DNA from 2 places in the Thermosynechococcus sp. Uc genome. Region 2 is predicted to be linked to the other one. Evidence: predicted binding sites of a transcription regulator. Region 2 holds the regulator's gene; the other holds the start of a gene.
What was found. Region 2 encodes HrcA, which represses chaperone genes, less so after heat shock. Its sites were predicted from a motif close to TTAGCACTCNNANNNTNNGAGTGCTAA; they were not measured.
Positions count from the first base shown of each region.

Region 1 (3,423 bases), on a different contig from region 2:
TTCAATAGTGCATTGGAGCTTTGATTGGCCGCCAGAGCTACTGGTGGCCTCTCACATCCGCTCGACGCAGGCTTAGAGTGTTAGGTTTTGTTACAGGATTCAGCACTTTTGGTGAAGGGGGTGCTCTGGAGTAGTGACTTTACCCAATTGGAGTACCAGTTGGTCGGGGGGGCTGGCTGTTGGTAGCTTTACTGTTGCCTTGAGTACAGCAGTGTGGCCACTCCTGAATGCCGCCATTGGCATCCGCGTTTCCCCCAAAGAGGAAATCGAGGGGGTGGATATTGGCGAGCATGACATGAAAGCCTATGCCTGCTTCCTTTGCCGCGAAGTTCCGCGAAGAAGTCAAAGGGTTTGTGGATTTGCTAAAGAGAGGTGCGGCAGTGGTTACTCCTAGGGCAGGCTTAACACTTGTATTGGCACTGGGGGCGTTGCTGGTACTCAGCCCTTTATTGGTGGCGCTTTGTACCTCCGCGTGGCCACCGGGAACCTTGCCCACCCAATTGTTGCCCCCTCAAGGCTGGACATGGCAAAGCTATCAAGCGGCATGGCAGCAGGGACACTTTATCTTGGCTTTTGCCAACTCAACGTTTGTGGCTTTGGCGGTGACGGCGCTTCAGTTGGTGACCTCAGCCTTAGCAGGTTACGCCCTTGCGCGGCTTTCGTTTCCGGGTCAACAGACAATTTTGCTGCTGATGCTGGCAACCCTAGTGATCCCATTTCAACTCTTGGTAATCCCCATTTTTCTCATCCTCAAGGCGGGTCATCTCATCAATACCTATGGGGCATTGATCTTACCAACTGCGGCCAATGGCTTTGGTGTTTTTTTGATGCGGCAGTTTTTTCTCACCTTGCCCGTTGCCCTTGAGGAGGCAGCACTCTTGGATGGGGCAAATCGGTGGCAAGTGCTCTGGTATATTCTCTTGCCCCTGAGCCGACCGGCCTTGGTGACGCTGTTTATCTTTACCTTTGTCGGGGAGTGGAATGATCTTTTTAAGCCCTTGGTCTTTACCACCAAACCAGAACTGATGACGGTGCAGCTTTCCCTAGCCAATTTTCAGGAGCAGTTCACCAATGATTGGCCGTTGATGATGGCGGCGGCGGTGATCGCCACTGTGCCGGTGATGATTTTGTTTATTTTGGGTCAGCGGCAACTCATTCGTGGCATTGCGACTACAGGGCTAAAGAGCTAAAGTGCCGTTCGGAAAACCGTACTGCAACAGGAGTTGCGATCGCTAACTCTCTCTCGCTACATTAGCACTCGAAGGGTGAGAGTGCTAAACAATAACAAGTCAGGCTCTTACCCCCAGAGACTGCGCGATGAGCCGTGCAGTGAGTGATATAGTCCATACTCTTACAATTGGGAGAACAGTACGCTATGGCACCCGTATCTCTAAGCGTTTCAACTGTGAAGCCTTTGGGCGATCGCATTTTTGTCAAAGTCAGCGAAAGTGAGGAACGTACCGCAGGGGGCATCCTTCTGCCCGACAACGCCCGTGAAAAACCCCAAGTGGGCGAAGTGACCGCCGTAGGTCCCGGTAAACTCACTGAAGACGGCAAGCGCCAGCCCATGGATGTGAAAGTGGGGGACAAAGTGCTGTACTCCAAATATGCCGGTACCGAAGTGAAACTGGCGGGCGAAGACTACGTTCTCCTCTCGGAAAAAGACATCTTGGCCATTGTTGGCTAGGTCGCTGACTCCTTTTCATTGCTGTGCGATTTTTCATCACTGTTGAACGATTGAGGTAGGAAACACATATGGCGAAGCGCATTATCTACAACGAAAATGCTCGTCGTGCCCTCGAAAAAGGGATGGACATTTTGGCTGAATCCGTGGCCGTGACCCTAGGTCCAAAAGGGCGGAACGTGGTTCTGGAGAAAAAATTTGGTGCGCCGCAAATTGTCAACGACGGTGTCACTATTGCCAAAGAAATTGAGCTTGAAGATCACATTGAAAACACGGGTGTGGCCCTAATCCGTCAAGCCGCCTCCAAAACCAATGATGCTGCAGGCGACGGTACCACTACGGCGACGGTGCTGGCCCATGCCATGGTGAAAGAAGGGTTGCGCAACGTTGCCGCCGGTGCGAACCCCATTGCCCTGAAACGGGGGATTGACAAAGCCACCCACTTCCTTGTTGAAAAAATTGCTGAACACGCCCGTCCTGTGGAAGATTCCAAAGCCATTGCCCAAGTGGCTGCCATTTCCGCGGGGAACGATGAAGAGGTGGGTCGGATGATTGCCGATGCCATGGAGAAAGTGGGTAAAGAGGGCGTGATCTCCCTTGAAGAGGGCAAATCCATGACCACCGAACTGGAGGTCACCGAGGGGATGCGCTTTGACAAGGGGTATATCTCCCCCTACTTTGCCACCGATACCGAGCGCATGGAAGCGGTGTTCGATGAACCCTTCGTGCTGATCACCGACAAGAAAATTACCTTAGTTCAAGACTTGGTGCCGATCCTTGAACAAGTGGCTCGCGCCGGTAAACCCTTGGTGATCATTGCTGAAGACATCGAGAAAGAAGCCTTGGCCACCCTCGTGGTCAACCGCCTGCGCGGTGTTTTGAATGTAGCTGCGGTGAAAGCTCCCGGCTTTGGCGATCGCCGTAAAGCGATGCTGGAAGATATTGCCGTCCTCACAGCGGGTCAGGTGATTACCGAAGATGCGGGTCTGAAGCTGGAAAATACCAAGCTGGATATGCTGGGTAAAGCTCGCCGCATCACAATCACCAAGGATCACACCACGATTGTGGCGGAAGGTAATGAAAAAGCCGTCAAAGCTCGCTGCGAGCAAATCCGTCGTCAGATTGAAGAAACCGACTCTAGCTACGACAAAGAAAAACTGCAAGAGCGGTTGGCTAAACTCGCCGGTGGTGTGGCGGTGATTAAAGTCGGTGCTGCTACCGAAACTGAAATGAAAGATCGCAAACTCCGTTTGGAAGATGCGATTAACGCCACCAAAGCCGCTGTGGAAGAGGGGATTGTCCCCGGTGGGGGTACTACTTTGGTTCACTTGGCTCCTGAGTTGAGTAACTGGGCGGCTGAGCACCTAACGGGTGAAGAACTGATTGGTGCCAACATTGTTGAGCGCGCCCTCAGTGCTCCTCTGCGTCGCATTGCTGAAAACGCAGGGCAAAATGGTGCCATCATTGTCGAACGGGTCAAAGAAAAACCCTTTGATGTGGGTTATGATGCCGCCAAAGATGAATATGTCAACATGTTTGATGCCGGTATTGTTGACCCTGCTAAAGTTACCCGTTCGGCTCTGCAGAATGCAGCTTCCATTGCCGGTATGGTGCTGACCACCGAGTGCATCATCGTTGACAAGCCCGAACCCAAAGAAAACAATCCTGCGGGCGCCGGTGCCGGCATGGGCGGTGACTTCGACTACTAAGCCCAACCGGTCGGTGAATCCCTCAAGCTC
Region 1 covers NZ_JARJMS020000012.1:15,220-18,642, forward strand. Annotated here, with positions in the region: gene P3X23_RS01410 (carbohydrate ABC transporter permease) at 306-1,190, shown strand; gene groES (co-chaperone GroES) at 1,376-1,687, shown strand; gene groL (chaperonin GroEL) at 1,756-3,393, shown strand.
Region 1: a site for HrcA is predicted at 1,252-1,278, ahead of groES (co-chaperone GroES). Genes of this name have one in related genera too.

Region 2 (3,423 bases):
AACGGGAGTTTGGGCAAGGGATTCTGCGGTGATGGCAAAGCCGTGGTTTTGGCTGGTAATTTCTACTTCCCGCGTCAGGCCAACGGGTTGATTCAACCCTCGGTGACCAAACTTGAGCTTAAAAGTCTCCGCCCCTAGGGAGAGTCCAAACAACTGATGCCCCAGACAAATGCCAAACATCGGACGCTGAGCGGCCAGTAATTTGCGCACCGTTTCAATACCCTCCTGCACCGCCGCAGGATCACCGGGGCCATTGGAGAGGAAAATGCCGTCGGGATCATAGCTGAGAATCGTTTCCGCTGGCGTATCCGCTGGCACGACAATCACACGGCAGCCATAGCTGGCCAAGCGACGAAGAATGTTGCGCTTCACGCCAAAGTCAATGGCCACAACCGTCAAAGGTGGCTCTTCCGTAGCTGTTTGGGAACGAAATTCCCAAGCGGGCGGCGTGGGTTCTCTCCATTCGTAGGGGGTGCGAGTAGTCACCACCTTGGCTAGATTTTGTCCCTGCATACTGGGGGCGGCAAGGACTTTTTGCAGCAGTTCAACAGGATCAAGAATTTCGGTGGAAATGCCGCCATTCATGGCACCAGCAGTGCGAATTTTGCGGGTAAGAGCACGGGTGTCAATTCCATAAATCGCAGGAATACGATGGGCTTTGAGGTAGTCGGGCAATGATTGTTGCGATCGCCAGTTACTGGGAACATCACAGATATTGCGAGCGACAGCACCGCGCACTTGGGGGCGATCGGATTCATCATCTTCGGGGGTGGTTCCCGTATTGCCCAACTCAGGGTAAGTGAATGTCACAATTTGACCACAATAGCTCGGGTCAGTGAGCACCTCTTGATAACCCGTCATGCCCGTATTAAAGACTACTTCGCCAATGGCTGTCCCCGGTGCTCCAAAGGAAAAGCCGCGAAAGACTGAACCATCGGCGAGAACCAGCAAGGCGGGTGTAGGCATTTCAATATCTCCAACGGCGGAAGCCCAATAGTTTATTCTGCATGATAAAGCCAACCGTTAAGTGCACAGAACGTATCTCATGTTTTGATGTCATTAGCGGCAGCGACTCACTTGCTCTGTCAAGTAATCTGCGGCTGTGGCCACCAGCGGAATAATCCGGGCATAGGGCATCCGCGTCGGTCCTAAAATACCGACACTGCCCACAGGGGAGTTGCCATAGCAATAGCAGGAATAGACCAATGTACAGGACTGCATCGGTGCTAGGGCATTTTCACTGCCAATGCGGATTTGCACTTGCGAGGGGGCTTGGCTATCGGCACTAATCAAGGGAGCTAGTTGATCCTGTTGGTCTTCAAGAAGATGCAGCAGCATTTGCACCTGCTCCACTTGGGAAAATTCGGGCTGCTGGAGGACATCGGCAAGGCCACTGATGACAAAGGAGGTTCCCTGGTGGCTGTAACGATCGCTCAACTGCTGCAGTAGGGTCTGAAGCTGCTGGCTGTAGGTTTGAAACTCCAAATCCAGTTTTTGCCAGTCAATGGCACTCAGTTCCACCAGCGATCGCCCCTGTAACTGGTGATTGAGGAAGTTTGTCAGTACCTGTAGGGTGCGCTCCCGGAGCTCAGGGTCTTCTTCCCCTTGATCCAATTGAATCAGTGCCGACTGGGTTTCGTAGGTGTCAAGAACAAGGATGACCATCACCTGCTGCGGCTCCAAAGACACCAGTTGAATGACCCGAATCTGCCGCTCCAAGCGATTGGGGAGTGTAATTAGCGTAATGTAACCACTAAGATCCGACAACAACTGTGCCGCTTGGCGCAAAATGACCTCAAGGCGTTGCTGTCCCGAAATAAGCCGCTCACTCAAGAGGCTTTCGGCTTTGCGAGCCACATCGGGAATGGGTTGAACCAATTCATTTACATAAACGCGGTAGCCAGAATCTGAGGGTACCCGTCCGGCGGAAGTGTGGGGCTGGTAAAGCAGGCCGCTTTTTTCGAGGAGCAGCATGGTATTGCGCACCGTAGCTGGGCTAACGTTGAGGTTGTACTCAGTGGCGATCGCCTTTGAGCCGACAGGTTCTGCGGTGGCAATGTCAGGGTTTATTGTGGCGCCTAGAAGTTGCTTTTGGCGATCGCTGAGTTCAATCGTCATCACCCCTGACACCTGAGATTTCTTATTGATGTTGTTTATTTATTAGTAGTTTAATTTTAATTTATCTATCTATAAACTAGCGTTCCCATCTCAGCAATTGAGGCTGACCTAAGGTCAGCGCCAGCTGCAAGAGATTACTGGGGGCAATTGTGCCTGCGGTGCCTCAATTTGCGCTCGTTCTCCCACCAGTTTATGGCGGCGCAACTGAGCCGTTTCCGCATCTAAAAGGCCTGAGCCTTCTAGTTCTGAGAGTTGTTGCAGTTGCCTGTCAATGGCTTCAATTTATTCCAAAGGGAGAGCAGTTGATCTCTGCTAACGGGGCGATCGCTGACATAGCCTTGGGCTAAGGCAATCACGGTTATACCCGCTGCCACTAGTACCGTCACTGGGGACGGATGCTCTCCACGTCGAGTACCCAGTGGTCAATCTCCTGCCAGTGAAGATCAACGTACTCGTAGGCAATAATGACCAGACACTGCGCAGCCACGATCATTAGGTCATTGCCGGTACCGGTGTTGGATGAGGGTTGGGCATTGCCTCTGGCGGTAACCCATAAATTGAGTTATAAAGGGCATTGTAGGCCAGTGCTGATTTTGTCCAGCTAAAGTCCTCACGCATACCCCGCTGCTGAAGGGTGTGCCACTCCCGTTTGTAGCGATAGCCTTCCCAAGCCCGCACCAGACAGGTATAGAAGTCAAGGGGTTCATAGCGATCAAAACAGTAGCCCGTTCCTGTCTGTTTCTCTGGGTCGTGGTGAGAAACTGTATCCACAAGACCACCCGTGCGACGCACAATCGGCACACAGCCATAGCGAAGAGCAATCATTTGGGCAATGCCACATGGCTCAAACCGACTCGGCATAGTGAAGGCATCGGCACCCCCATAAATCCGCCGTGACAGCACATCACTGTAGAGTAACTGGACACTACAGCGTCCCGGAAACCGTGAGGCAATTTGCCACATCTGGGTTTCATAGTAGCGATCGCCTGTCCCCAATAGGACAAACTGGCTATCGGTGTAAGCCAAAAAGCGATCCAGTACCTGAATCAGTAGATCTAGACCCTTTTGCTCCACCAAGCGGGTAACCATCCCCACCAAGAAAGCAGCGGAGTTCACCTCTAGTCCCAGTTCCTCTTGCAGGGCAATTTTGTTAGCCTTGCGTCGCTCTAGCGTATCCACAGTGTAGTTTTGAGCAAGGGCGCGATCGGTACTGGGATCAAAAACCTCCGTATCAATGCCATTGAGAATCCCCGAGAGCTTGCCACTAATAAACGACAACAGCCCCTCCAATTTCTCACCATATTC
Region 2 covers NZ_JARJMS020000013.1:13,530-16,952, forward strand. Annotated here, with positions in the region: gene carA (glutamine-hydrolyzing carbamoyl-phosphate synthase small subunit) at 1-966, opposite strand, end outside; gene hrcA (heat-inducible transcriptional repressor HrcA) at 1,060-2,118, opposite strand; gene P3X23_RS01580 (hypothetical protein) at 2,358-2,504, opposite strand; gene glgA (glycogen synthase GlgA) at 2,611-3,423, opposite strand, start outside.